Regions from separate parts of the Stenotrophomonas sp. GW821-FHT09E08 genome, predicted to be linked through region 1. Evidence: riboswitches for the same ligand, from Rfam matches in the RefSeq annotation. Region 1 holds a riboswitch; the other holds the start of a gene.
What was found. A riboswitch is a leader RNA that binds a small molecule or an ion and turns the genes downstream of it on or off. The one in region 1 is predicted to bind thiamine pyrophosphate.

Region 1 (14,575 bases):
CCGCCGTAGTAAGCGAAGCTCGAGTTCGGTGCCGAGTACATCAGCGGGCCCTTGTGCGCGAACAGGTTGTTCGCACCGAGGGCGATGGTGGCATCCCACGGTGCCTTCCAGCTGACCTGCAGGTCGTGGAAGGTATTGGAACCGGTACGACGCACCGGAGCCTTTTCGCCGTAAGCGTAACGATCCGGATCGGTGCAGCCGATCGAGATGCACGACTCACGCAGGCCCGAGTAGTAACGCGCGGTGTAGTTCACACCGAAATCACCGTACTGCCAGTTGACGCCCAGGTTCGAACGGACACGGAACACGGTGGTGTCGCCGGACTCACCGACGCGGCCCATCATGATGTTGTCGCCGGCGCTGTTCTGGGCCTGCTCGTCGTACTTGGCGGTGTAGCTGGTCTGCCAATCGATGTTGAACTGACCGATGGCCAGTTCCGGCAGGCGGTACTTGACGCCGACGTCGTAACCTTCGGTCTTCATCTTGCCGAGGTTCGCGGTGCCGTAGGTGATGCCGCTGATGTGGCCATCGGCCGCACGGGTCACGCTGCCGCAACGGGCCGAGTTACCCAGCACGTAGCAGTCACGCAGGATGCGGTCGACGCTGTCAGCGATGATCATGTCGCTGATTTCGTACTTGTACCAATCCAGCGACAGGTCCAGGCCCTGCACCCAACGCGGGCTCCACACCACACCGAAGGTGGTGCTCTTGGAGGTTTCCGGCTTCAGGTTCGGGTTGGCACCGGAGACGAACTGGTCGCCCGACTGGCACGGCAGGGTGGCGCACGGCACGTTGCCCTGGCCCAGCTGCACGTAGTTGGCCGGAGCACCGCCGGCCAGGCAGGCCGCGTTGCCAGCAACACTACCCGGAGCACCAACGGCGCACGGATCGATGTAACGCTCGAAGCTCGAGCTCAGGCCACCGTACAGATCGTTGATGGTCGGAGCGCGGAAGCCCTGGGCGTAGGTGCCGCGGACCAGCAGTTCATCCAGCGGACGCCAGGTCAGGCCGAACTTGCTGTTGGTGGTGCCACCGAAGTTGCTGTAGTCCGAATAACGGCTGGCAACGTTCAGGGTCAGTTCCTTGGCGAACGGCTTGTCCGCAAGGATCGGCACGTTCAGTTCCAGGAAGACTTCGTTCAGGTCGTACTGACCCTTGGTCGGCTTCTGGCCCAGGCCGGTGGACATGCCCGACTGCGCGAAGGCGTCCGGCACGTAGTTGCCTTCTTCCTTGCGGTGCTCGACACCCAGAGCAAAGCCCAGGTCGCCGGCCGGCAGGGTCACGATCGAACCGGCCAGGTTGGCGTTGAAGCTGGTGGTCTTGGTCTCACCACGGGTGGTGTAGGTCGGGAACAGGAAGTCCTGCAGTTCCTGGTTGGCCAGCGAGCCCTGACCATTTGCGCCGTACGGCAGCAACGGGTTCCACGGGCGGCAATCGCCCAGGATCGGCTTGGCCGCGGTGCCGCAGCGTGCCACGCCGCCAGCATCGATGAACGAGGTGCCCATCGCCTGCCCGGCGCTGATCAGACTCATGTCACCACGGTTGCGCTTGATGGTCTCGTTGCGGTTCCACAGTGCGCCGACATCCCAGTCGAAGGTCTTGCCGCCGAGCTCGAAGAAGCCGCTGATGGTCGGAGCGAAGCGCAGGGTCTTCATCTGGCTGTCGGTGGTGCGCGGCACTTCCCACAGGCGGCGACGGACATTGACGTCCTGGCCGACCGGGTTGAAGGCGCTGTCACCGGCCAGCGGCTGGTCCCAGGCGCTGGACTGGAACGGATAGCCTGCGATCTGCTGGAACGTCTGGCGCTCGTTGTAGAGCACGTCGGTGTTCAGGCTGATCGAATCGGTGAAGTCGTAGGTACCGTTGATGTACAGCGACTTGCGCTTGACACCGGTCAGCAGGGTCATCTGCTCGTTGGAGTTGGCGTACTCCGCCGGGGTCATGACGTGGTAGTCATTCGGGTTCTTCGGATCGCCACCCGGGTTCAGGGTCTTCCACACGGCGGTCTTGGAGTCGGAGCAATCGACCTGGGTCGGATTGCACCAGCTGCCGAACTGGCTGATCGGGCTGCCATCGGCGGCGACCGAATTCGGGCCCTTGGCGCCATCACGGCTGTACCAACGGTCCTTGGCCCACACCGGGTCCATCTTCGAGTACTCGGCCGACAGGGTCAGGCTGCCGCGCTCCCCGCGGGCGCCGAGGGTCATCGAGTACTGCTGGGTATCGCCGTCGCCGTCGCTGTACTGGCCGACGTAGACATTGGCTTCGCCACCATCGAAGTTCTTGCGGGTGATCACGTTGACCACGGCAGCGATCGCGTCCGAGCCGTAGATCGAGGAAGCGCCGTCCTTCAGGACTTCAATGCGCTCCACGGCCGACATCGGGATCTGGCTCAGATCCTGCAGGCCCGAGGTGGTCGCGCCGAGGCGCTTGCCGTTCATCAGCACCAGGGTACGCGCGGCGCCCAGGTTGCGGATGTCGACGTAGTAGCCGCCCACGTTCTCGCCGGAAGCCAGCGATTCAGAACGCGAGATGGCCGGGGAACCGGCCGAGGTCAGGTTGCCGAGCACGTCTGCGACGCTCGAGAAGCCCTGCTTTTCCAGGGATTCACGGGTCATCGTCAGGATCGGCTGCTGCGTCTCCATGTTGGCGCCACGGATACGCGAGCCGGTGACCGAAATGCGGTCCAGGTCGGTGGTGCCCTTTGCTTCCTGAGCCGAAGCAAAGGCCGGCGCCAGCGCCAGCGCGATGCCGGCCGGCAGCAAGCCGAACCGCACTGCGGGATTACGAACGTTCATCAATCTCTCCAAGGTACGTGTTAGCAGCGTGTTAAAACACCCCAGCACGTTACGATTGCGTTGCAGCGCTGTATTTGCGCGAACCAACCGGAGACTTTGCAGAATGTGGCGGGAGCAAGCCGCCGTTCTCCCTGAAGCGCGAAGCCGACTGGCCGTAGCGGGCACGGAACGCACGCGCGAAGCTGCAGCAGTTGTCGAAACCACTGGCCGCAGCGACCTCACCGACCATCATGTCGGTGTCGCGCAGCAGATCGGCGGCCCGCTCCAGGCGTAGCCGCGCCGACAACGACTGCGGGCTTTCCTCGTACAGGCTCTGGAAGGTCTTGGACAGGTACCAGCTGGAGAAATTGGTCAGCTCGGCCAGCTCGCCGATGCGCACCACCCGGTGGCTGTTGCCTTCCAGGTACAGGCGGGCACGCTGCATGCGGCCGAACACCTGGCGCTTGCGGCTGCGCGAGCGGCCCGGGCAGCGCTGCACGTTGTCGGCCAGTCCGCGCTGCAGGCCCGCCAGGTGCAGCAGCAGCGGGCGCAGCGCCTGGGCCGGCTGGCCGCTGGCCAGCGCATCGCGCCACAGCCGCAGGGCAACACGGGCGTCGCCGCGGTTCATCCGGCCACGACCGGCATACAGTCCGCAGTCGGCCATCTCGGTCAGCACGCGAAGGGCTTCGACGGTCAGGTTCAGGCCAATGCACAACCCGTTGCGACCTGCCTGCACCAGTGGACGCGATTCCTTCTCGAAGGCGATCCACTCGCCCTGGCGCAGGCGGAAACGCCCTTCCTTGGCTTCCACCCAGGAACTGCCACGTACCTGCATCCAGACAGTGAAGCTGCTGCCAGCGGTCTGCAGGCTGCCCAGCCGTGCCACACCGAGGCAGGTCGGGGCGACATCGTCGAGCGAGCGATCCAGGGAGACGGTTTGGCCGCGATCGGCCAGCGAGAGTTGACGCATGGGGGCACCACGGATTTGCCTAGTACAGGACTCCGTTTTGCCAAATCAGGCGGCACCGCGTCAGGAAAGTCCGACGAGATCGCCACGAATTCGCGGCGAGGTCCCGACGAAAAAATTACGAAGGCCCATTTCCCTTGAACAACAGCAACTTGGAGAAAGCCGGGAACAGCGCGGGCGGGCGTTCAGGCAACCGCATCACACCGATGTCGGCACCATCGCTGACCGCCATCGCCACGAACAGGTCACGTCCATCGGTACTGGCGCTGAGCCCGTTGCCGGCACTGAGCCGTTCTGCGTCCAGGCAGCGCTCCGGTTCCTCGCGACCGACCTGGATCCGCACCAGAGTCGTGCCACAGCTGGTCGATGTGCCCAGGTAACCGATGCTGCTGTTGCCGGCCACGGTCCAGGCCCGGTATCGCCAACGGCTGGGCCGGTCATCACTGATCTGCTGCACGCTGGCCGGCGACAGCGCCGCGTCCACCGACCACAGCCCGCCAGCGGCCAACCGCGTGAACAACACCCGGCCACTGTTGCGGTCGAATCGCGCCTGCGAAACACCATCGATGCTGGCCAGCAGGCGCCATGGCTGCACACTGCGATCGAACAGGCTCAGCCGGGTGCGCTGGTCGGTATCGCGCTCGACCACCAGCAGTTGTTCCGGCGTGGCTCCATACAAGGCCTGCAGGGGCTGCTCGGCCGGGACCGGCAAAGGGTGCAGGCGTTCATCACGCGGGGCGATTTCATAGACCACGGTCCGTCCATGCTGGTCGCGGCCGACCACCAGCAATTGCCGACTGTCGGCCGACCAGTCCGGCGCCTGCCGCGCTTCCGGCCGCAGGCCTTCAATGGGTCGCAGCGAATCAGGGCGCTGCATGTCCGCCCACCACAGCGCGAAGCTGCCGGAGCGATCGGAGGTGAAAACCAGCTGCCGCCCATCCGGCGCGGCCATCGGCTGCCCATCGCGGCCACTGGAAGCAAACAGGCGCTCCGGCGCGCCATTGCCCTGCATCGGCACCTTGAACACGCCGAACTGAGCGCGCCGGTGAACGAAGGCCAGCATGCCACCGTGGCGCGACACTGCCGGCCACTGTGCATCGTCCAGACCGGCATCACGCAGCGTATGCCGCTCGACATCCAGGTAGTAAAGCCGCGCTTCGCTGTCGACGCGGCGACCGAACACGATGGTGCGGCCATCGTCCAGCCAGGCCCAGCCACGCAGCTCGGCCGCTTCGTTGGTCAATTGTTCGGGCACACCACCACTGGCCGGCATGCGCCACAGATCACCCAACTGCGGATTGCGCACGAATACCAGCCACTGTCCGTCGGGCGAATAGCGCGGTGCGTAGTCAAAGTCATCCTGGTCGACGCTGTACTCCAGCGCGCGCCACTGGCCGCTGGCCAGATCCAGCACGCGGATGCCGCGATGTGCGTAGCGCCCGACCATGCTGCCAAACACCAGCCCGCGGCCATCGGGGGTCCAGTCGAAACTGAGCAGCTCGGTGCCATCGCAACGCGTGGCCTGGCGCACTGCACCGCCGGTGGCGCTGGCGACCAGCACCTGGCAGCCACCATCGGCAGAGAAACGCGCGAAGGCGATCTCGCGCCCATCCGGCGACCAGTTCGGGAAACGATCGACCGCGCCGGCCGGTGGCACCAGCAACTGCCGTGCCGGTGCGTTGCCGGAGGTCTGCACCTTGATCGCGCCACCGCCAGTGCCATCTTCGTTGGCGCCTTCATAGGCCACCAGCGAGCCATCAGGTGAGAGCGTGGGATAGGTTTCAAAGCCGCTGGTCGCAGTGATCAGCCGATAGGGTCGTTCTGGACTGCCAATCACTCGCGTGCCGTTCTCCACGGCGGCGTCCACCGCCGAACTGCTGGCCGGTGCCCGGCGAAGCAGCAGCGCGGTCAATACCAGCAACGCAACCAGCATCACCACCCCCACTAGCAGCAGCACGCGACGACGGACATGACGCCAACGGCGACGTTTCTCCTGCACATGCGCAGGCACCACGACAATCGCCGCAGTGGCTGGATGCACTTCCACGGGCTCGTCATCGGGCATCAGCGATGAGACCGGCTCGACATCGTCCAGCACCTGCACGGGCACCAGCAGGCGATAGCCGGTCTTGGCGATGGTCTCGATATAGGCCTGACCATTGTCGTCGTCGTTGCTGAAGGCCTTGCGCAGCTGCGTGACGGCCTGGGTCAGCACATCGTTGGTCGGCAGCGTGTCCGGCCACACTTCGGCAAACAGTTCATCGCGGGTGACGACACGACCCGGCTGCCGCAGCAACGCGCGCAGCACGCCCAACGCCTTCGGCGTCAGCCGGCGCGGGCGACGCGCACCGACGACCTCGACTTCGCGCGAGGACAGAGTGACGGTGCACTCTCCTATCCGGATCCGATCGAATCCGGGGGGCTGGAATTCGCTGCTGTTCATTTTCCGCTACACAGTGGAGACAGGTCCCGGGCAGTGTTCGCCTTCGATACCGTCCCGTCCTGGGAACAGCGAAAAGCCAGACTCCGCACAAAGCATCGGCGCATACCGCAAAAACAATGAAGCGCGCGAATACTAGCCTATGCCGGTTACCTCGCCTATCGCGTGGTCGACATCAGGCTCTCTCTCGCCGACGCATTCACATAATTCGCAACACCATTCGCGCCCTTTTGGGCGCGAAATTTTTATCTGGCGTTCATTTTCAAACGCGCCTCAGCATGGTCAATCCGACCAGTCGCGAAACCACCAAAGCCACGTACATCACGCCGGAAAACTGCTCCAGCATGACCAATGCGCGTGCCTGTGGATGCAGCGGCACGACGTCGCTCAAGCCCACCCCTGACAGCAAGCTGAAGCTCAGATAAAGCAACTCCATCCAGGTGCGCTGCGCCCCCCCGCCCGTGCCCTGGAAACTGCCCGGATACCACTGCTGGCACACAGAGAAAGCAAAGGCGAATGCCCAGGCCAGCAACGTGAACGTTGCACCGGCTGCGAACAGTTCATCGCGTGTGACCTTATGGTCCTGGAGCATGTAGGCGATCAACGCCCCGGCCGTGTAGAAGTACAGCAGGCTCTCCAGCAACTGTGCGGTGGTCAGCAGGGCGCTACGGTCCAGCAGCGCGCCAACCAGCGAGAACACCACTGCAGGGATCGCCAACAGCAGCGCCAACCAGGTGCCCAGCGGACTGCGCTGCACCACCCACAACGCCAGGCCGAGCACCGCCATGCCGAACATGCCCAGTGCCGCACGGCCACTGGCGGTGTCATCCAGCGCCGGATACAGCAGCACCGCCAGCAGTTGTGCGCCCAGCAGCCAGGCGGACGGAATGCGGCGGGCGATGGCCAGCCAGCGGGTAGTCAAGGCAACAGGCATGGCGTCCCTTCCCCGGGGTGATGGGCGGAGGATAACCGGGACGGATGTGAGGCTCCGGTAGCGCCGGACCATGCCCGGCGGCTTTCCTGGACCACCGCGTCGACGGGCATGGCCGGGCGCTACCCGCTCGGGATCAGCTCTGGTGGTAGACCTCGGCACCCGCGGCGCGGAACGCCTCCGACTTTTCCTTCATGCCCGACTCGGCGTACTCGCGCACGTCCTGGGTGATCTTCATCGAGCAGAAGTGCGGACCGCACATCGAGCAGAAGTGGGCGAGCTTGTGCGCATCCTTGGGCAGTGTCTCGTCGTGGAACTCCTTGGCTTTCTCAGGATCCAGGCCAAGGTGGAACTGGTCTTCCCAACGGAACTCGAAACGCGCCTTGCTCAGCGCGTTGTCACGCACCTGCGCACCCGGGTGCCCCTTGGCCAGATCGGCCGCATGCGCGGCGATGCGATAGGCCATGATGCCGTCGCGCACATCCTGGCGGTTGGGCAGCCCGAGGTGTTCCTTCGGCGTCACGTAGCAGAGCATGGCGGTACCGAACCAGCCGATCATCGCCGCGCCGATCGCGCTGGTGATGTGGTCGTAGCCGGGTGCGATATCGGTGGTCAGCGGGCCCAGCGTATAGAACGGCGCTTCACCACACTCGCGCAGCTGCTTGTCCATGTTCTCCTTGATCAGCTGCATCGGCACGTGGCCCGGGCCTTCAATCATGGTCTGCACATCATGCTTCCAGGCGATCTTCGTCAGCTCGCCCAGCGTTTCCAGTTCACCGAACTGCGCAGCATCGTTGGCGTCGGCAATGCAGCCCGGGCGCAGGCCATCACCCAGCGAGAAGGTCACATCGTAGGCCTTCATGATTTCGCAGATGTCTTCGAAGTGCGTGTAGAGGAAGTTCTCCTTGTGATGCGCCAGGCACCACTTGGCCATGATCGAGCCACCACGGCTGACGATGCCGGTAACACGCTTGGCAGTGAGCGGCACGTAGCGCAGCAGCACCCCGGCGTGGATGGTGAAGTAGTCCACGCCCTGCTCGGCCTGCTCGATCAGCGTGTCACGGAAGATCTCCCAGGTGAGTGCTTCGGCGCGGCCGTCGACCTTTTCCAGCGCCTGGTAGATCGGCACCGTGCCGATCGCCACCGGCGAATTGCGGATGATCCACTCGCGGGTTTCGTGGATGTGCTTGCCGGTGGACAGGTCCATCACTGTGTCACCACCCCAGCGGATCGCCCACACCAGCTTCTCCACTTCCTCGGCGATGCCCGAGGACACCGCGCTGTTGCCGATGTTGGCGTTGATCTTGGTCAGGAAGTTGCGGCCGATGATCATCGGCTCGCTTTCCGGGTGGTTGATGTTGTTGGGCAGCACAGCGCGGCCGCGTGCGATCTCATCGCGCACGAACTCCGGGGTGATGATCTTCTGGATCGAGGCACCAAACGCTTCGCCCGGGTGCTGCTGCAGCAGGCCGGCATCGCGGATCGCGTCCAGCCGCTGGTTTTCGCGGATGGCGACGAACTCCATCTCCGGCGTGATGATGCCGCGGCGCGCGTAGTGCATCTGGGTGACGTTGGCACCTGCGCGCGCACGGCGTGGCAGGCTGCGCGCGGGGAAGCGCACCGCATCAAGCTTCGGGTCATGCTCGCGGTCGCGGCCGAACGACGAGCTCAGGCCGTCGAGCTGCTCGGTATCACCACGTTCCTCCACCCAACCGCGCCGCAGCGCCGGCAGGCCGGCCGACAGATCGATGCGCACCTCCGGATCGGTGTACGGGCCCGACGTGTCATAGACGGTGACCGGTGCATTTTCTTCGCCACCGAACAGCGTCGGCGTGCGGGTCAGCGCGATCTCGCGCATCGGCACCAGCAGGTCCGGGCGCGAGCCGGGCACGTGAATCTTGCGCGAACCGGGAATCGGCCGGGTCACGGATTCGGAGAGTTGCTGGGCCTGTTGCTGCAGGGCGGAGAGCTGTGCGTTCATCGGGCATCGTCCAGAAAGGTCAGGGACGAAGCGGCGGCGCACTGCTGCCGCGCGCGGACGGTCCTTGGGCAGAGTCCGGGCACGGCTGCACTGCAAAGCTTCCCTACGCCGGTATGAGCCGGATCAGGTTCCAAGGGACTGTCTCAACCGTGGCCACCAGGCCGCGGTACCCCCGCTTCTTGGCGTGCATTAGAGCATAGAAACCACTGCATCTCCTGGCGATTCATCCACGCATGGCATGGCGCTGCTCCATCGGCATTAACAGAACCGTGACATCGCATTCAGTAACGTGCACGCGCATCGTGCCGCTGCGGCCGGTGTTTCCGTTGCCGTCTTCGCGGCCCCTGCCCGGCTCGTGCTGCATGCCGCCGGCCCCCTCGCAGCAAGCTCTGCTCGCTCCCCTCAATCCCTTGATCGGAGAAGCTCCTTCATGGTGTTTCGCGTTTCCATCGCGCTGGTTCTACTGCTGGTGCTGCTTGCCGGTGTTGCACCGGGGCCCTTCAATGCCGTGGTGCAATCGGCGCTGGCCGATGTCATCCGCAGCGTCGGCTGGCTGTACCTGCTGGTCGTATTCCTTGCGCTGACGTTCCTCATGTACCTGGCCTTCGGTCGCTTCGGCAACCTGCGAATCGGTGGCGAGGACGCCGAACCCGAATTCTCCCGCGCCAGCTGGATGTCGATGCTGTTCGCCGCCGGCATGGGCATCGGCCTGGTGTTCTGGGGTGCGGCCGAGCCGATTTCCCACTTCACCAAGCCTCCGGAAGGTCTTGCACCGCAGAGCATGGACGCGGCGCGGGCTTCGATGCGCTATGCGTTCTTCCATTGGGGCCTGCATCCATGGGCAATCTACGCGCTGATTGGCCTGGCGATGGCCTGGTTCCAGTTCAACCGCAATGGCCGTGGACTGGTCAGTGACATGCTGCAACCGATCATCGGCCGCCACCATCGCGGCTGGATCGGACGCGTGGTCAATATCGCCGCGGTCGTGGCCACCGCGATTGGCGTTGCCACCACGCTGGGCTTTGGCACCATCCAGATCGCTGCCGGCATGGAACGCGTGTTCGGCCTGCACGCGGGTGTGCCACTGCAGCTGACCATCATCGCCATCGCGTTCGTGCTGTACATGGCGTCCACAGCCAGCGGTGTCGAGCGCGGCGTGAAGTGGCTGTCCAACTTCAATCTTGCGCTGGCCGCGCTTCTTGCGGCCACCGTACTGGTGCTGGGCCCGACCGGATTCATCTTCGATACGTTCACCACCACTCTGGGGTCGTACCTCAACCAGCTGGTAACGATGAGCCTGCGCATGTCGCCGTTCTCGGGCAGCACATGGGTAGCGGACTGGACCATCTTCTACTGGGCGTGGTGGATTTCCTGGGCGCCGTTCGTCGGCTCGTTCATCGCGCGTATCTCGCGTGGGCGCAGCGTCCGCGAGTTCGTCATCGGCGTCGTACTGGCACCGACGGTGCTGGGCTTCTTCTGGTTCGCCGTGTTTGGTGGTACTGCGCTGTGGGCGCAGATCTTCGGCCATGCCGACCTGGTGCAGGCGCTGGGCAACGGCTATGAAACGGTGCTGTTCACCCTGTTTGACAGCATGCCGCTGCCTTTGCTGCTTTCCTGCATCGCACTGGTGCTGCTGATGATCTTCTTCGTGACATCAGCCGATTCGGCGGTGCTGGTACTGGCCAGCATGTCCACTGACGAGGCAGGCGATCCTCCGTTGAAACGCAAGCTGGCCTGGGGCATCGCGGTGGCGCTGATCGCAGCGGCGTTGCTGCTGGCCGGTGGCCTGGATGCACTGCAGGGCATGATCACGATTGCGGCGTTGCCATTCGCGCTGTTGATGGTGCTGGTGATGGTGTCGCTGTACCGGGTACTGGACCAGGAGTACACGCGCGAGCGGCGGCAGGCGCAGCGCCAGCGGCACATGATCGATGCGTGGATCGCACGCGAGATGGCGGCGCAGGAGGAAACCCAGGCGGAGGCCGCGCGCGCGCACGATCAGGATTGAGGTTGTTTTGCAGCCTGCGGCTGCACCGCTTTTTTCAGGCAAAGGCAACGGCCGAAGCCAAGGCGGCTCTGGGTTGTTGCTGGTTGGGCGGGGCGGTATGGGTGGGCAGGACACGCCGTAAACCCGTCCATGGGGGCTCGATGGCGCCATCCATGGCGCCAACGGTCCTGCCCACCCACACCGCCCCACCGCCGACAGTTTCCGTGTGACGATGGGTTTTCCACGCCATGCGTGGATGAGGTGTATCGGAAAACAGGAAGGGGTCGGATCCGTTTTCCTCTGGAAAACGGATCCGACCCCAACCCAAAGCGCGCGGCTGTTGCCGTTGCCTTTGCTCTTGATCTTCTTTTTTCTTTTCCTGCGGTGATGGGCACGGAAACTGTCAGGGGCCGGGCGGGTGGGCTGGGCGGGGGTGTCCGCGGCATGGATGCCGCGGCCAAGCCTCCAGGGACGGATTCACGGCGTCTCCCGCGAACCCAACCCGCCCGGCCAAGCGCGGCTTTTGCTCATAGCCCCCCGCCACGAGGGGCTCAGCCGTTGGCTGGAATCACAGTTCCGAGCGAATGCGCTCGCGCAGCGCCTGCAGATCCTTGGCAAACGCATCGATACCCGTCGCCAGCTTCTCGGTCGCCATCGGATCGGCGGCCAGGTCGGCTGCGAACTTTGCCGCGTCGATCGGCGTCACCTGCACCGCTTCAGCGGCACCGGCCACCAGCTTGCGCGGCAGCTCGCCGTGGTCGGCGTCGAGCTTCTCCAGCAGGTCCGGCGAAATCGTCAGGCGGTCGCAGCCGGCCAGCGCTTCGATCTGCGCAGTCGAACGGAACGAGGCGCCCATCACCACCGTCGGCGAACCGCGGCGCTTGAATTCGGCGTACACGCCGCGCACGAACACGACGCCCGGATCTTCATCGATGCTGGCCGGGGTCTGGCCGTTGGCCACGTACCAGTCCAGGATGCGGCCCACGAACGGCGAGATCAGGAACGCGCCGGCTTCGCTGCAGGCCAGCGCCTGGGTCGGGTTGAAGATCAGGGTCAGGTTGCAGTCGATGCCTTCGGCCTGCAGCACGCGCGCGGCTTCCACGCCTTCCCAGGTCGCGGCGATCTTGATCAGGATCTTCTCGCGCGGCACGCCTGCATCGGCGTACATTTGGATGAACTGGCGGGCCTTGGCCACGGTGGCAGCGGTGTCGTGGGCCTGGTCGGCGTCCACTTCGGTGGACACGCGGCCCGGCACCAGCGTGCTCAGCAGCGCGCCGACGCCGATGGTCAGGCGGTCGGCCACGGCATGCACCACGGCTTCGCGGTCGCCACCCTGCTGGCGGCCCCAGGCCAGTTCGCGTTCGATCAGCTCGGCGTACACCGGCAGGTCCAGCGCCTTCTTCACCAGGGTCGGGTTGGTGGTGCAGTCCACCGGCTGCAGGCGCTTGATTGCCTCGTAGTCACCGGTATCGGCAACGACCACGGACAGTTCGCGCAGCTGGGACAGTTTGGACGGGGTACTCATTACGGCTCCTGGTGCAGGGGGATCGAATCGCGCGCGGTGCGCAGCGGTAATCAGGGGCGGTCGTTGTGGACCGCAGTCACGCGCAGGCGCAGCTTGCGGCCGCCGGGCGCATTCCAGTCGATGCTCTGGCCGATGGCCAGACCAAGCAGGGCACTGCCGACCGGGGCCAGCACGGAAACCTTGCCTTCATCGACGTTGGCTTCGCGGGGGAAGACCAGAGTCAGGACGTGCTTCTCGCCCGACACTTCATCTTCGCACTCCACGCGCGAATGCATCATGACGATGCCTTCGGGAATCTGGTCCGGTGCCAGCACGGTGGCACGGTTGAGTTCTTCGGCAAGCGCGAGCGCGGCAGGCGTCTGGCTCAGCGCAGGGGATTCGAGCATGGCGTCCAGGCGGTCCATGTCGAAGGTAGAAACGGTGATCGACGGCGGCAGGCCGCTGGCGGTGTTCATGGTGAAGCTCCTTGGTTGAAAGCCATGCAAAAGGCGGCACCTGCTGGCGCCGCCTGTCTGTATTGTGGGGACAAATGCGACCGGAATCGACTCCCACCGATTCCGGGCCGGTGCTGCGGGGGATCAGCCGTTCAGCGCGGGGCCGGGCAAGGCGGTCGCGTCGCTGGTGGCATTCAACGCATCAAGGGTGAACAGCGCCTGTGGCAGGCGCTTGAACTGGTCGGCCAGCTCCATCAGGAAGTCGTTCATGGCCGAGCTGCGGCGCCAGATCATGGCGATGCGGCGGCTGGGGCGGCCTTCGCCGGTGAAGTCGAGCAGGCGGATGTTGTTCGAGCGCGGCACCGGCGGCTGCACCGACAGGCTCGGCAGCAGGGTGATGCCGACGTCGGCAGCGACCATCTGCCGCAGCGTTTCCAGGCTGGTGGCGCGGAACTCGGACTTCTCGTTGGCACCGAACAGGCGGCAGACTTCCAGTGCCTGGTCGCGCAGGCAATGCCCGTCTTCCAGCAGCAGCAGCTTCTGCGTGGCAAGTTCCTGCACGTCCAGATGTTCGCGGCGGGCCAGCGGGTGGCGCCCGGAAACAGCCAGCAGGAACGGTTCCTCGAACAGGAACTCGGCATGCAGCTGGTCGTCGATCACCGGCAGTGCCAGCAGCGCAGCGTCGAGCTTGCCTTCGCGCAGGCGGTCCAGCAGCACATCGCTCTTTTCCTCGACCAACAGCAGTTCCAGCTCCGGGAAGCGATCGCGGATGCGCGGAATCACATGCGGCAGCAGGTACGGACCGAGGGTCGGGAAGATCCCCAGGCGCACCGTACCCGCTTCCGGATCGCGGCTGCGACGTGCGGCTTCCTTCAGTTGTTCCACCTCGGACACGATCACGCGTGCCCGTGCCGCCGCTTCCTGGCCGGCCGGGGTCAGCATCACCTTGCGCGGTGCGCGTTCCACCAGCGGCAGGCCCAGCTCTTCTTCCAGCTTGCGGATCTGCGTGGACAGCGTCGGCTGGCTGACGAAGCAGGAGGCGGCAGCCCGGCCGAAATGCTTGTGGTCGGCCAGGGCTACCAGGTACTTCAGATCACGTAGGTTCATCCTTACACCCCAGGGGTAACGGACCGGCTGACGGCATGGTTACCCGACAGGCAGACAATGTTCCCGGTGATCTGGGAACGATGGATCAGGCAGCTTCAGCAACAGCACCACTGCTGCTGCTCACCGACGAGCGGATCAGGTGGTCGAACGCACTCAATGCGGCGGTCGAACCGGCACCCATGGCAATGATGATCTGCTTGTAGGGTACCGTCGTGCAATCGCCAGCGGCGAACACGCCCGGCAGATTGGTCTGGCCGCGATCATCGATGACCACCTCGCCACGCGGCGACAGCGCCACCACATCCTTCAGCCACTCGGTGTTGGGCAGCAGGCCGATCTGCACGAAGATGCCTTCCAGCTCGACGCGGTGGGCGTCGCCGCCGACGCGGTCCTTGTAGACCAGGCCGGTGACGCGGCTGCCGTCGC
Region 2 (14,575 bases), on a different contig from region 1:
CCACCCAGCCGGCCAGTTCGATCACCGTCTCGGAGACGCTCTGGTCAGCGGGAAGTTCATCAACGGCGGCACTCCGCTGTTCAGGCGCTTCCTTGTCCTTGCCCTTGGCGCTGGCTGCGCCGCTGCACGCTACGGCCAGTGCCAACATCAACACAGGGAGGGCACGACGTGCAGGGGAGGAGGAGGTACGAATGGGACGGCTCCTTGCATTGAGACCGCGGGTGGAAGGACGCCAGTGGCCCGCGAAGGCCACTGGTTCCCGATACAGAGGTGGATCAATTCAAACGGTGAGGGAGCGATCAGCCGCGCGGCTTGCGGCCGGCAGGTGCCCTTTCAAGCTGCTGCACGCGGCCTTCGATCTGGTCCAGACGCTGGTTGGCCTGCTGCGCCGACTGGTTGGCGGACTCGGCACTCTGGGCGGCGCCCTGCACCTTTACATCGAGCTGGTCGAGACGCGAGTTGATCGTTGCAAACTCGTTCTTGTAAGAGGCGCAAGCGCCAAGGCTCACGGTGGCGATGAGCGCCACGCTGAGTGCACGGGCCATCTTCATGTGTTGCGAGGTCAGTTTCATTCCACTCCCTCCTTCGTCTGGGGAAGCTGGAATATAGCGGCGTTTGTTCCCGGCGCTACCAAGCGCTTTCAGCTGCAGTTGGAAGACGTGGATGGGCTGTGAAGGTCGGTAAATCAACAAACCTTAACAAGCGGGATCAAGCGAGCTGATCTGCACCGGCGGATCGCCTTGTGCCTGTTCAACATCACCCATTCACCAGCATGAAGCCGGCATCACGGCATCTGCGCCTGCGTGCTTCCGCCTGCTCCGCACGCAGGTTGCCATCCACTTGCTTCCAGCAGCGCTGCAGCGTTTCCAGGCTGGACATTCAGTAGTTCGGCGATGGCGTTGTGCATGTCGGGCGCGCGCGCAATATAGGCATGGGCGATGCGGTAGCCCGTCCAGTAGCCGAGGTCTCCGCGGCGCGTGTCGTCGCCGGGGCCGTTGTACAGCCACTTCGAAAGATCGGTACCCATGCTGTCCTGCAGGAACGCGCGCTCCAGCGCTCACTCGCGACCCTGCGTCCAACGCTGCAGATGCGCGTTGGACGGTTGCCCGGAGATCCGTTCTCCCACGTATTCGGCGCCGCCTTCCACCAGCGTCTGATAGAGCAGGGTGGGCTGCTCGACTTCCACGCGTGCACCAGGCTGTTGCACGTGCACATACTCATGGGCGATCAGATGCACGAAGCGGTCACTTACATCGGCCTGCATCCAGTCGGCGTTGCACAGCGCTTCCAGTCCGATGACCACACCTGCTTCGGTGGTAACGCCACCACTGTTGCCGCGGCCCACCAGTACGGTGACCGAGGGAAAGCGCGCAGACGGCAACAGGGCGCCCAGCTGATCGACGGCAGCGGCGACGCGCGTGCGGATCGATGGCAATGCTGTGGTTCTCGCTTTCGCAAACAGTGACGGCTTGTCCTGGATAGCCCTGGCCAGCCGCTCCATCGAGCCGATACGGCTGTCGGTGAAGCTGCGCAGGGCATCCGTACTCGCATCCAGGCAGCCGTGCTGCAGATCATCGGCGCTTGGGCGCCCGTGGTTGGCGTCCAGCACCTTGAAGAAGCACGTGACATCGTCTGTCTGTACGACGATGCGCCCGGCAGGAACGACGCGCTCAGCCGCCTGTGCCTGCAGCAGCGCGACCGGCGAGGCGATCAGGATCAGCGCCCGCATCAAGCATCGAGCGTGGTGCGCGCAAGAAGCCGCCGGCAATGCCATGCGGAGTTCCCTGAACGGGAACCATATTTATACACCAGTCAGTTCAATATTCAGGGTCGATTAGACCCTCTAACGGATAATTCACACCTGTCGACCGCCTCTTCTCTCTCCCCCTCCCGGGAGGCGGTCGACGAAACCAAAATAATTAAAGGTGTGTCCCGATGAACAAGAATTCGCTGCTTGCCCTGGGTCTTCTGGCTGCTCTGCCGTTCGCTGCATCGGCGACCGATGGCCTGTCGTACAACTACGTTGAAGGCGGCTACGTGAACACCGATGCCAAGGGCGGCGACGCCGATGGCTGGAAGGTGAAGGGTTCCGTTGCGGTGCACCCGAACTTCCACGTCTTCGGCGACTACAGCGCCCAGGAGACCGACAAGTTCAAGAATGACGTCGACCAGTGGCGCCTGGGTGTCGGTTACAACTACGGCATCGCACCGAACACCGACCTGGTGGCCCGTGTTGCCTACCAGAAGTACGACGAGAAGCGCGGCCTGGACTTCAACGGCTACTCCACCGAAGTGGGCGTGCGCACTGCGTTCAACCCGTACGTGGAAGGCTACGTGATGGCCGGCTACGAAGATTTCACCAAGAAGCACGGCATCAACCCGGACGGCGAGTTCTACGGCCGCGTCGGCGCCACCGCCAAGTTCAACCAGAACTGGGGCCTGAGTGGCGAAGTGAAGCTGGCCAAGGCCGGCGACCGCGAGTGGTTCGTGGGCCCGCGCTTCACCTGGTAACAAACGCCTGTCGTTAGTGCGTGTTGTGCTGGCGTGTGACTCTCTCTCTCTCCCACACGCCAACCGAAGCCCGGCCTCGCGCCGGGCTTCACTTTTATGGGCTTCTGGGCGCCACAATGCGGCATGGGCGACCCTTCCTCCCTCGCAGGTACCGGCACGGCCTATCAGGAGCACCGGGCGCCAGCGCCGCTGCGTGGCCATTTCGGCCAGCTATGGCAGAGCCAGCTCGCTGCGGATGCCGATGGCCATATCACCGTGCTGCCCGATGGCTGCGTGGACATCCTCTGGCGTGACGGCGCGTTGTTCGTGGTCGGCCCGGATCGTGTGGCTGCGCATCCGGCGCTTGCACCCGGTGCGCAGGTGCTGGGTGCGCGCTTTCGTCCCGGCCAGGCGTTGGCCGCGTTGGGATTGCCATTGGCCGGCATCATTGGACAGGCGGTGCCGTTGGCCGATCTGAAGGGCGGATGGGCCACAGCAGCCGCTGCATCCATTGGCGATACCGCGCCGGCCCAACGATTGCAGCGGATGGCGCAGTGCCTGCAGCAGCACATGGGCGCGGCGGCCCTCGACGTGCAGGCGCAACGGGCGCATGTGTTGTTCCACGCGCTTGGCCGTGGCCAAGCTACGCTGGACGAGCTGGCGGCAGGCTTGAACCTGAGCCCGCGCAGCCTGCGCCGTTTCAGCCAGGCGCAGTTCGGCTACGGCGCCAAGACGCTGGAGCGGATCCTGCGCCTGCAACGCTTCCTGCGCCACAGCCGTGGGTTGCCGCAGCATTCGTTGGCGATGCTGGCCGTCGATGCCGGCTATGCCGACCAGGCCCATCTCAGCCGCGAGGCCCGCGAACTGGCCGGCATGACCGCACGCGAACTTCGCGGGGAGTGGGGACAATGATGGCCGTTTCGTTCAAGACCGGCAGACCACGCTGATCGATGCTGCAGGCTCCAACCACGGAGTCCACCATGAGCCACGCCACCCCCGGTGCCGAACGCCGCATCGACAACATCGAATTCAACGTCGCCGACATCGCCCGCAGCAAACGCTTCTACGGCGAGGTATTCGGGTGGTGCTTCACCGACTACGGCCCCGCCTATACCGAGTTCGACGATGGTCGCCTGAAAGGTGGTTTCGTTTCCGACGCGCCGGTGCGTGCGCACGGTGGTCCGCTGGTCATTCTCTACTGCGCGGACCTGGCGGATGCGCAGCAGCGCGTGGTCGCTGCCGGTGGCGAGGTGGTGCAGGCGGTATTCGCCTTCCCCGGTGGCCGTCGCTTCCACTTCCGCGATCTGGATGGCTACGAGCTGGCGGTCTGGAGTGATGTGGATTGAGGTCTTCGTACCTTCGCCGGTGGACGGAACGAGAACCGCTCCGTCCCCGGTCAGGTGGTTCCGCTATGATCGCCCGCACATCGCTACACGCGATGCGCCCGCCTCAAGCCAGCAGGAACCGTCGTGAACTCCCAGCCCGCACCGATCACCGCCGTCAACCACACGCTCGACAACGAGCCGCAGCAGATCACCGCGCCACTGACCCATTCGGCGGCGTTCCTGGTGCTGAAGGTGAAGGATGACGAGGCATCGATCGCAAAGGCGCGCGAGGTACTGGCCAGCACCGATGACCTGATCAAGAACACCGCCATCCGCGAGATCGAGCGCACCTTCACCTGCAACGTGGCCATTGGCCACCGCGTGTGGCAGCCGCTGGTGGGTACCACGCCGCCGCGTGAGCTGGCGCCGTTCCGCGAGATCAAGGGCGCGACCCACACCGCGGTGTCCACGCCGGGCGACCTGCTGTACCACATCCGTGCGCGCACCATGGACCTGATCGTGGCGTTCGAGCGCAACCTGCTGATGGCGTTCGGTGATGCGGTGGAAACGGTCGATGACGTGGCCGGCTTCCGCTATTTCGATGGCCGCGACCTGCTCGATTTCGTCGATGGCACCGCCAACCCGGAAGGGCTGTCGCTGCCGGAAGCCACCATCGTGGGCGAGGAAGACCCGGAGCACGCCGGTGGCAGCTACGTGGTGGTGCAGAAGTACCTGCACAACCTCGATGCCTGGCGCGCACAAAAGACCGAAGCGCAGGAAGCGATCATCGGCCGCACCAAGCACGACAACATCGAGCTGGATGATGCGCCGGCCGATGCGCAGAAATCGCACAAGACGCTGTGCACCATCGAGGATGCCGACGGCGAGCACGAGATCCTGCGCGACAACATGCCCTTCGCGAACCCGGGCCGTGGCGAGTACGGCACCTACTTCATCGGCTACACGCGCCGCCTGTGGGTGATCGAGAAAATGCTCGAGCGCATGTTCATCGGCAATCCTGCGCCCCTGCACGACCGCATCCTCGACTTCTCCAACGCCACCACCGGCGTGACCTTCTTCGCGCCCTCGCGCAAGGTGCTGGCCGACCTGGGCGACTGATCGCGCCAGGCCTGCGGTCTACGCGCCGGCCATTACCGCCCGCCATCTGCCTGTCATCTACCGCGCCGACCATCAGACGTTGGATGGAAGCGCAGGAGGCTGGCGATGGTCATGGCAGGAAACAGGACCGGCGCGCGCCGCTGGTGGCGGCCGTTGGCCGCGCTGTTCGGTGCGCTCGCACTTGGAAGTGCCAGCGTTTCCGCGCAGGAGGCTCCCGCACACTGGATGGCCTATGCCGCCGCCGTGGGCGGCCAGCTGCAGCAGCGCCTGCAGCAGGAGCAGGATCCGCGGGCGCAGCGCGTGCTGGAATGGATGCAGGCACACCCGGATACGCCGACGCCGTTGCCGGTGAGCGTGTGGATCGCGGCGGATGGCCGCATTTCGAAACTCGAATTCGGCAGCCTGCGCGACGCCCAGATCGACGCCGACCTGCGCGCGACATTGCAGTCCGCGCCGTTGCAGGCCGCCCCACCGGCTGACATGCGCCAGCCGCTGCGGCTGGGCCTGCTGCTTACCCAGTAGATCCACGCCATGCGTGGATGGGCCTGGCTGGTAGATGCCGACCTTGATCGGCAGGCGTGCGCCAACCAAGGTTGGCGACAACCGGTAAACCCCGGCCACGCACGGCGTGGCTCTACTGCGTTGCCACCTGCGGTTCACGCGCAGCTGCGCTCCATGCGCGCAGCCCGAACACGGCCAGGCCGAGGAAGAACACGTACAGCGCCGCGGTCACATGCAGCGACTTGAACAGGTACGCACCCACGTACACCACGTCCACCGCGATCCACACCCACCAGCAGGCCACGTGGCGGCGTGCCTGCCACCACTGGCCGACCAGGCTCAGCGCGGTCAGCATCGCGTCCAGCCACGGCAGCGCGGCATCGGTGAAGGTGTGCATGGCCGCACCCAGCGCCACGCCACCGCAGAGGCCGATGGCCAGGTCGCGCAGCAGCTTGCCGCGCGCCAGTGGCACGATGCGGACGCTGCCCTCGTCGGCGGCGTGCTGCCGCCAGTTGAGCCAGCCGTAGACCAGGAAGCCACCGAAGGCGACCTGCAGCAGGGTGTCCGAGTACAGCTTGGCCTCGGCGAACACCAGGCCATACAGCATCACCGACAGCAGCCCCACCGGCCACGCCACCAGCCGGCGCTTGGCCATCAGCCAGACGCCGAGGATGCTGCACAGCGCGGCGGCCCACTCCAGCATCAGGCCGCTCACAGCGCGAACGTCACCGACAGGCGGGCCTGTCGCGGTGCGCCGGGGAACAGGTAGTAGTCACCGCCGCTGCTGCCGGTATCGCGCCAGTAGAAGCGGTTGAACACGTTGTCCACCGACAGGTTCCAGGTCACCGCACGCTCGTGCAGGCGATGCTGGAAGCGCAGGCCGGCATCGAACACCGAGTAGTCCGGTGCGCGCACCCCACCGTCGGCGCGGGCGACATTGGCACCGGCATAGCGCCAGCCGCCGGTCACGTCCAGGCCCTGTACGAACGGCAGCGCATAGGCCACGTGCACGCTGGCGCGCACCTTCGGTACGTTCACCAACTGATGGCCTTCATAGGCCGGGGTGCCGGTGTCGCGCGCGCGCGCCTGCAGCACGCTAGCGCTGGCCACGATCTGCAGCGCATCGGTCAGCTGGCCATTGGCGGTCAGCTCCAGGCCGGTGTGGGTCTGCTTGCCTTCCTCGACGAAGGTGTAGCCGACATCGCTGCCGTCCGGCTTGGCGTACTGGTACGGCTGCGAAATGCGGAACAGCGCCGCGCCCAGGGTCAGCGCCTCGACCGGCATGTACTTCACACCCACTTCCAGCTGCCGCGACTGCACCGATGGCAGGAAGGTATCGGCGTTGCTGGTCCAGAACGGCGCTTCCTGGCCCAGCGAGATGCCGCGCACATAACTGGCATAGGCATTGAGCTGGTCGGTGGCCTTCCACACCACGGCGGTCTGCGGCAGGAAACGCGACAGGCGGCTGTGCCGCTGCGGGGTACCACGCTTGTCGTAGGCACGCTCGTCCAGGCGCACGAAGCGGCCGCCGGCCAGCCACTGCCAGTCATCACCGAAGCTCATCCGGTCCAGCGCGAAGAACGCGGTCTGGCGGCTGTCCAGGCGTCGTGCGGACGGCCCTGGCATCTTCGGCGACGGTTCGAACACCGGCACCTGCGCATCGTGGATGTTGCTGGTGCCGACGTACTCGTTGACGCTCGGGCGCTTGTCCACGGTGCGGCGGAAGTAGTCGGCACCGATGGTCAGCTCATGGCCGACGCTGCCGGTCTCCAAGCGGCCGCGCAGCTCGGCACGGGCCTGCTGGTTGCGGCGGGTGTCGTCCGGGCTGCGGTAGTCGTAGACGTCGTAGTCGCCATTGGGCGCGAAGTAGTTGCCCGGCACACTGCCATCGGCGCACTGCGCGGCGTAGTAGCAACCGTAGGCGAAGGCGACGTTGTCATCGATGACCGAGCGGCTGTGGCCGACCGAGACGCGCGACTGCCAGGCATCGTTGAAGTCGTAGGTATGCAGCGCGGTGATGTTGGTGCTGGCAATGTCGACCGGACGCTGCCACGGCTGGTAGCCCAGCAGGAATTGGCGATCCACGCCGTGTGGCAGCTCGCGCGCGCCCAGCAGCTGGTAGCCGGACACCGAGCGCTGAGAACTGGTCTGGTAGTTGGCATCCACTTCCAGCTTGCCGCGTTCGCCGATCAGCCAGTCGGCGGCCAGCGAATAGAAGTTGCGACGGCCATCGGCGTGCTCGACATAGGAATTGCTGGAGTCCCATGCGGCATTCAGGCGCAGGCCGAAACGCGGAGTGATCCAGTGGCCGACATCGACGGCGACGTAGCGCGAGCCTTCCGAATCGGTGCCGAGCGTGGCGCTGCGCACTTCGGCCGGGCGCTTGCCGATGTAATTGATGATGCCGCCGGGCGCCATCACGCCTGCGGCCAAGCCGGCTTCACCCTTGAGGATCTCCACCGACTGCACGTTCTCCAGCGCAAGGCGCTGTTCGCCGGCGATGGACAGGCCGTTGAAGCGGTAGCCGGTGGCGGCGTCCAGCGCGAAACCGCGGATGGCGATGTTCTGGTAGTAGCCCACCGGCGCATAGGCATCACCCAGCGAGGCATCGTTGCTGGCCAGCTCGGACAGCGAACGCACCTGGCGGCGGTCGAGGTAGTCGCGCTCAAGCACGTTCACCGACGCCGGCGTGTCCTTCCAGGAACCACCACCGAAGGCGTTCACGCGTGAGGTATCGGCCTTCGGCTTGCCGGCCTGCACGCGCACCGCCGCCAGTTCGGTCGGCGAACGCTCGGCGCCGGTGGCAGCCGCATCGGGGGACGCCTCGGCTTCGCTGGCGTGCAGCGGCAGCGCGGCGCAAAGGGCGAGGGAGAGCAGGGTGGGGCGCAGGCAGCGGTTCATTCGGTTCGTCTTCGGACAACAAGGGAGACGAAGCGACGGCGCGCAGGTGCACCGGCCCATGACGGGGGTGTGGCTGCGGCTCAAAGCTCCCTACGCCGGTGCAAACCGGATCAGGTTCCAAGGGACTCTCTCAGCCTGGCAGATCCAGGCACCCCCGCTTCAGGTGACCATTTCACTACAAATGGTACGGATTTGCGAGCCGGTGCCCTTCAGGCAGCGGGGTCAGAGCCCTTTCCGCAGGAAAGGGCTCTGACCCCCACGGTGCGCCAACCGGGTCACGCCGCTGCGTGCAACGCCTGCAGCAGTGCCTGTCCCGGCGCGCTGTGGAACCACGCCGGATGCCCCAGCATAAACGGCTGCCACGCCACATCCGCGTTTGCGGTGGAGCCGGTGATGCCTTCGAAGTATTCCACTTCGGACAGTGCGAAGTCGAAATGCACCATCGGCAGCAGGTCGGCCAGCAGCTGCACGCGTGCTGCCGACAGTGGCTGTACCTCGCGGTAGCCGTCGAGCAACGCCAGTGCGATGTCGATGCGCACCGCCTCCAGGCCGCGCTCCAGTTCCAGCCAGGCCACCGCGTTGCGCTCGATCGCGGTGGCGAGGTCGAACAGTGCGCTGGTGGGCGAGGCCAGGCCGAAATCCAGCACGGTGCTGACCTGCCCATCGCGCCACAGCAGGTTGGAAACATGCCAGTCGTTGTGCGCCCACAGCCGCGGTTCGTCACGCAGGCGCTGGGCCAGGCCGGCGTGCCACGGCAGCACGTCGCGGCGAAGCTGGGTTTCCCACGGAATGCGCGCGAGGTAGCGGGCCAGACCCGGTCGTGTGGGCAGTTCGGCTTTGATCGCGGCGATCGGATCGTCGGCGCGGATCAGGTCGTCGCGCGCCACCAGCAGATGGGTACTGCGTTGTGGCGCGTGATAGCTGGCGGCGGCACAGTGCAGCCGGGCCAGCATGCGGCCGGCTTCGCGGGCCTGCGCGACATCGGTCAGCAACGACCACGACACGGCATCGCGGTACAGGTCCTCGCCCACGCCCACGGCATGCAGCTCGAAGGTCCATTCGCCGTGCTCGACTGCGGTGTGGCCATCGGCTGCCGCAAGCACCTGCACCACCGGTACGCCGGCGGCAGCGAGATGGACGATGAAGTGGTGTTCTTCTTCCAGGCAGGCGGCGCTGCGCACGCTGTGGTGGTGGCGCTTGATGAACACCGGTCCGCGCGTGCCATTGACGATGGCGGCGGCCGACAACGGCCGAGGACTGTGCCAGTGCGGCTGGCTGCCCGCATCCAGCTGCGGAAAGCGCTGGCGCAGCCACGCGAGGTCTGCGGTGCTGATCGGCGGCCAGTCGGCAGCGACCTCGTCGTTGTTGAGGCCCTGCACCCGGTGGGAAGAAGAAGTCATGCCGCAGCCCCAAAGGGGGAAAATCACATCCAAGGCTGCGCATTCAACGCCATGGCCGCCCGCAACGCAAACGGGCGGGTCATCGACCCGCCCGTCGTCACATGGTCATCGGCGGTACCGCCGCGCCGGGTTACCAGCCGCGATGGCGGCCGCGGTCGTGGTAGTAACGGTTGTCGTAGTAGCGCTCGCGCTGCCAGCGACGGTCGTCACCGCGGTCGTAGTAGCCGCTGCGGTAGTAGCCACGGTCGTAACGGCGATCGTAGCGGTCGTCGTAACGGCGATTGTCGTAGTAACGACGGTCGCGGCGGTCGGAGGTGGTCAGGTTGCCGATCGCGCCGCCGGCCACGGCACCGCCGACAGTGGCAGCGGGATCACCGTTGGAGAGCAGGTTACCGGCCACGCCACCGACCACGGCGCCGACCAGGGTGCGCTTGTCCTTCCTCGACATCGCGCTGGCATCGCTGACCACGGCCACACCGGCCACCAGTGCCAGAGCCATCGCCAGACCACGGAAGCTGAGTGCGGAAGTACTGAGCATGTTCGTTCTCCTGTGAGGTGCATGCCACGCTGGGCAGGGAGGGCGCGGGGCGCCCCGGCTGCCGTGATGTCCACGCTGGCGTTCCAACATTGCCGGAACATTGCCTGGTCCACCGTGCGGCTTGCGCATTCATCTAGCGGCAGGCGGCATGAAGCAAGGCTGAAAGCGGCCTCGGCCGCTCAGCTGGCAGAAAGGGAAAAGGCCACGCGGACGTGGCCCTCCCTTCTCTCCCAAGGCGCCGCGGGCTTAGACGCCCATCGCCTTCTGGGCCTGCCGGGCCTGCTCCTGCTGGGCATCCTGCTGCTGGTGCAGCACGTTCGGGGCGCCCTGCACGGCACCGCTGCTGAGTGCCAGGCTCTGCTCGCTGGCCGTACGGGTGTCCACCGCCGCGCGAATGGCGGCCGGGTCGCCGATGGTGCCCTGCACGGCGAACAAGCGCTCACCGTTCGGACTGGGTACCACCGAATCGATGCGCTGCAGGCCGGCGGCATGCGCCTCCTTGGTCAGTGCCGCGGCGGCGCTTTCCAGCGCGTGGCGGTCCTTGAAGGTGCCGGCCGGCATCAGTTCCAGGCCCTTGCTGGCCTGGATGAACAGCGGATTGCGCGGGTGCCGTTCGTCGTTCAGCAGCGGGCGCTCGCGGGCGTCCTTGATCGCTTCCAGCGTCTTTACCCCGACAATGCCGTCGGCGACCAGGCCGTTGTCCTTCTGCAGCTGGCGCACCGCCGCGTCGGTGTTGCGGCCGTAGCGACCGTCTTCGACCAGCGGCTTGCCATCGGCCCCGGCATAGCCGAGGTGGCCCAGCTGTTCCTGTACCTTGCGCACGCCCTCGCTGTGCGCGCCCTGCTTGTACAGTTCGGCGTGCGGCGTGGCAGCTGCCTTGTGCTCGGCCGCGGGCCTGCCCTGGGTCTGCTCGTGCGACTGGGTGCGGTTCTCCAGCAGATCGCGGGCCCTGGACAGCGGGTCGGAGGCGTACAGCTTCCAGTTCGGATGGTCCTTCACCTGCTTCAGGTAGTCCTCGACCGGCATGGTGTGCACGCCCTTGCTGCCGGTGGACTGGCTGATCAGCAGCTTGTCGGTGTTGGGATCGCGCACCACCATCACGATGTGGTCGATGCCGTTCCAGTGCTCGTGGCGGGTCTTGGCCGTATCCAGGCCGATGATCATGCCTTCCTTCAACGCATCGGGCTTGAGGATCGCGTCGCGGTCAAGCAGCACGCCGGACTGGTCGAACGCCTTGCGCACGATGCCGCCGGAACCGAGGTTGCCCAGGTCGATGCGATCAGCCTTGCCGAACACCGCGTGCCCGGCCTTCTGGTTGATCTCGTCCATGGTCCGGTTCTGCAGCGTGCCGACCCAGCCGGAACAGTCGATATAACCCTGCTCGACGTTCTTGCCGGTCTTGCCCGGTACGTACAGCGCGTGGCCCGGAATGTTGATGGCGTACCTGACATCGTCGTACTTCACGCCGGCCTCGTAGGCGGCCTGCAGTTCAATGCCCGGCCTCGGCGTGGCAGCCGCCGTTGCGGTTGCCGCCAGCGTGGCTGCACCAGCCGCCACGGCTGCGCTGGCCTGTGCAGGCGCTGCCGGGGTCTGGCCCTGGCCCTGCGCCACCGCCTGCGGTTCGATGTTCTTTTCCGGAATGCTGATCGCCGCGTACTTGTGGATGTAGTAGCTGGAGAACGTCCGCGCCAGGTCGCCATCGTTCATGCCGCGCATCTCGGCCAGGGTGTGGCCGGTCAGCGCCTTCGCGTCGGAGCCGATCTGGTTGAGTACGTTGCGGCGCATGTTGATTTCTTCGCCGTGGCTGTTGCGGACCACGCCGAAGGTGCCGGTGGCAATGGCGGTCTGTACCGAGCCATAGCCGGCGCTGCCCTGCTGGTGGGCCAGGTACAGGTCCAGGCCGGTGGGCGTGTTGCCCCCGGACAGGTAGGGATTGCCGGTGCGCTCGTTGCGGCGCGCCATCGAGTCCAGGTTGTCCTGGTACATCTGTGCGGCCGCTTCGGTGTTGCGGGTCGGATCGAACTCGTGGCCGGTCAGGTGGTACTGGCGCGCGGAACCGGGCACGAACTGGAACAGGCCCTTGGCACCGGACGAGGTGTTGTGTGCGCGCTCGTTGAAGCTGCCGCCGGTCTCGATATGCGCGAAGCGCATGAAGTCATCCACGGGGATGCCCTTCTGCCTGGCGACCTGCTCGACGATGTCCAGGACTTCCTTTCTGCTGTAGTCATGCTGTGCCATGACGTTTTCCTCGGGGTTGATGGAGGGGCGGAAGCCGCGAATCGCCAACCGGACTCATCCGTGAGTCAAGAACATGTCGGTCAACAGGTAACCCGCGTGTGCGGGTGGGAATCAGCGCGCCAGGTACTTCTGGGTCACGCTGTCGAAGCGGTAGTGCACGGCGTCGCCGACACCCAGTGCGCGGGTCTTGCCCGGGCTATCGATGGTGGTGCCCTTGAAGCTCACGGTCAGCTGCGGCAGGCCGTTGCCGTCGGCAATGAAGGCCAGTTCGCCATCGCTGTCGGTGCACGGCATCACGTTGCCGTCGTCGCAGGCGGCGCTGTTGTCTTCGCCGGTGCGTACCGAACCGACATAGCGCCAGACCTTGCTGTCCACGTCGTCTTCGCTGCGCTTCGGGTTGAACAGCAGCAGGGCATAGCCGCTGCCGCTGATGCCGCGGTCGAAACTGCTGGTCGGCATCGCCAGCAGCAGGCGGCCATCGGCCGTGCGATGTTCGAGCGGCTTGCGCCGGGTGTCGATGTCGTCGGCCTTGTCGTAGGCGCCGAGCGCGCCGATGGTCCATTCCTGGCCACGGAACTTCCACGGCTTCTTCGCATCGCCGCCGGCCAGCACGAAGGTGGCCTCGGCCAGGTTGGCGCGGTCATCCGGGCCGGCCGGTTGCTGCTCGCCGGGCTTGCCGTAGTGCTCGCGGGTATCCCACGAGAAACCGGTGTAGTAGGTGGTGCCGTCGAGCGTGAACTGATGGCCGAACCAGAAGGTCGCCACGCTGCCGTTCTGGACCTCATAGGAGGTCGCGCCATCGCCGTCCTGCTGGTAGGTGAAATACATCACGGTCGGCGCATCTGGCGGGGTGACGGCGGTATCGGGGGAAGTGTTCTGCATCGGGGCAACATCCTGTCGGGGCGCATTGGCAGCCTGCGCGTGCGCGCCGGGCTGGGAGGACGAGGGGGCCGGGTCGGCGGCGCTGCAGGCGGCAGCGGAAAGAGAGACGAGCAGGCACACCGCGAATGCGCGCAGGGGCGGCGATGGCAGGGTCCAACGTGGTTTTGGGGGGTGATGCATGCGCCTCTCCATGGTCAGCGTTGCCGGGCCAGACGGCCGGCAGGAAACCGCACCCCATCCACCGGGGACAGGAGCGAGGACATGAGCCGGTCGATTCCTTCGACCTCGCATTGAGAACCCATGCCCGGCAATCTTTGCACAGAATCGCGACGCATCAAAGAGGGCAGCACGCCGCGCCCTCTTATGTGAACGGCATCTCAGATATTGCCATCGCGCAGGTAGTCGAACAGCTCGGCGTCGCCCTTCAGACCCAGTTTGAGCATGGCGTCACCCTTCTGCCGGCTGATGGTGCTGACGCTCTTGTGCAGCTGCAGCGAGATCTCCTTCACCGTCATGCCAGTGCCAAGCAGCCGCAGCACCTCCACCTCGCGCGGCGACAGTGGCTTGCCGTCGCCTTCGCGCATGTGCCAGCTGCCCGCCGCCTCGACCCGCTCGCGCAGGCTGCGGCTGATATAGGGCTGGCCGCGATAGACCGCCTGGATGGCCTGCGGCAGTTCGTCCATCGACGAGCTCTTGTCGACCAGGCCGAGCACACCGCTGTCGAGCACCATGCGCAGGATCGCCAGGTTGTTGGAGACGCTGAGCATGAGTACCGGCAGGTCGGGATGGCGGCGGCGGATCATGCCGATCATGGCGAAGCCGTCGGCCTGTGGGCTGCCCGGCATGGAGTAGTCGGTGACCAGCAGGTCACAGGGCTGGCTGCCCAGCAGGGTCATCAGCGTCTGCGCGCTGTCCGCCTCGCCGACCACGCGGCCCACCCCGCTCGACTCGATGACGGCGCGGGTACCGATACGGACCACCGGGTGGTCGTCTGCGATGATGATGCGCAAGCTCATGCTCTAGTATGGCCACCGGGCACGCTGGACCGCGACCATCGCGGTTCCTGGCAGGATTCTAGGAGATCGACGCCGATGCGTAGCTGGGCTGTTCGCGGGCTGGTCCTGCTGCTGGCCGTGCTGGTGCTGCCTGCCGCACCGGCACAGGCCGTGCCAGGACCGCTG

Region 2: it holds a riboswitch for thiamine pyrophosphate, as region 1 does, so the genes downstream of both, AC07M7_RS19390 (TonB-dependent siderophore receptor) here and thiC (phosphomethylpyrimidine synthase ThiC) in region 1, are expected to answer to the same signal.

What each region holds. Positions count from the first base shown of each region.
Region 1 is NZ_JBWKOO010000002.1:45,330-59,904, reverse strand. Features, by position in the region: gene AC07M7_RS02725 (TonB-dependent receptor plug domain-containing protein) at 1-2,798, opposite strand, end outside; gene AC07M7_RS02720 (helix-turn-helix transcriptional regulator) at 2,848-3,747, opposite strand; gene AC07M7_RS02715 (winged helix-turn-helix domain-containing protein) at 3,863-6,187, opposite strand; gene AC07M7_RS02710 (ion channel) at 6,447-7,118, opposite strand; gene thiC (phosphomethylpyrimidine synthase ThiC) at 7,252-9,096, opposite strand; TPP riboswitch at 9,179-9,280, opposite strand; gene AC07M7_RS02700 (BCCT family transporter) at 9,527-11,104, shown strand; gene AC07M7_RS02695 (transaldolase) at 11,652-12,608, opposite strand; gene rnk (nucleoside diphosphate kinase regulator) at 12,659-13,063, opposite strand; gene AC07M7_RS02685 (LysR substrate-binding domain-containing protein) at 13,187-14,149, opposite strand; gene ahpF (alkyl hydroperoxide reductase subunit F) at 14,235-14,575, opposite strand, start outside.
Region 2 is NZ_JBWKOO010000020.1:32,594-47,168, forward strand. Features, by position in the region: gene AC07M7_RS19345 (murein L,D-transpeptidase) at 1-145, opposite strand, end outside; gene AC07M7_RS19350 (hypothetical protein) at 300-572, opposite strand; partial or broken gene AC07M7_RS19355 (DUF2268 domain-containing putative Zn-dependent protease) at 785-1,729, opposite strand; gene AC07M7_RS19360 (OmpO family porin) at 1,936-2,511, shown strand; gene AC07M7_RS19365 (helix-turn-helix transcriptional regulator) at 2,635-3,402, shown strand; gene AC07M7_RS19370 (VOC family protein) at 3,471-3,836, shown strand; gene AC07M7_RS19375 (Dyp-type peroxidase) at 3,960-4,934, shown strand; gene AC07M7_RS19380 (hypothetical protein) at 5,040-5,456, shown strand; gene pnuC (nicotinamide riboside transporter PnuC) at 5,569-6,138, opposite strand; gene AC07M7_RS19390 (TonB-dependent siderophore receptor) at 6,147-8,336, opposite strand; TPP riboswitch at 8,407-8,502, opposite strand; gene AC07M7_RS19395 (phosphotransferase enzyme family protein) at 8,612-9,736, opposite strand; gene AC07M7_RS19400 (glycine zipper 2TM domain-containing protein) at 9,867-10,274, opposite strand; gene AC07M7_RS19405 (XVIPCD domain-containing protein) at 10,521-12,512, opposite strand; gene AC07M7_RS19410 (hypothetical protein) at 12,624-13,394, opposite strand; gene AC07M7_RS19415 (response regulator) at 13,772-14,410, opposite strand; gene AC07M7_RS19420 (ATP-binding protein) at 14,486-14,575, shown strand, end outside.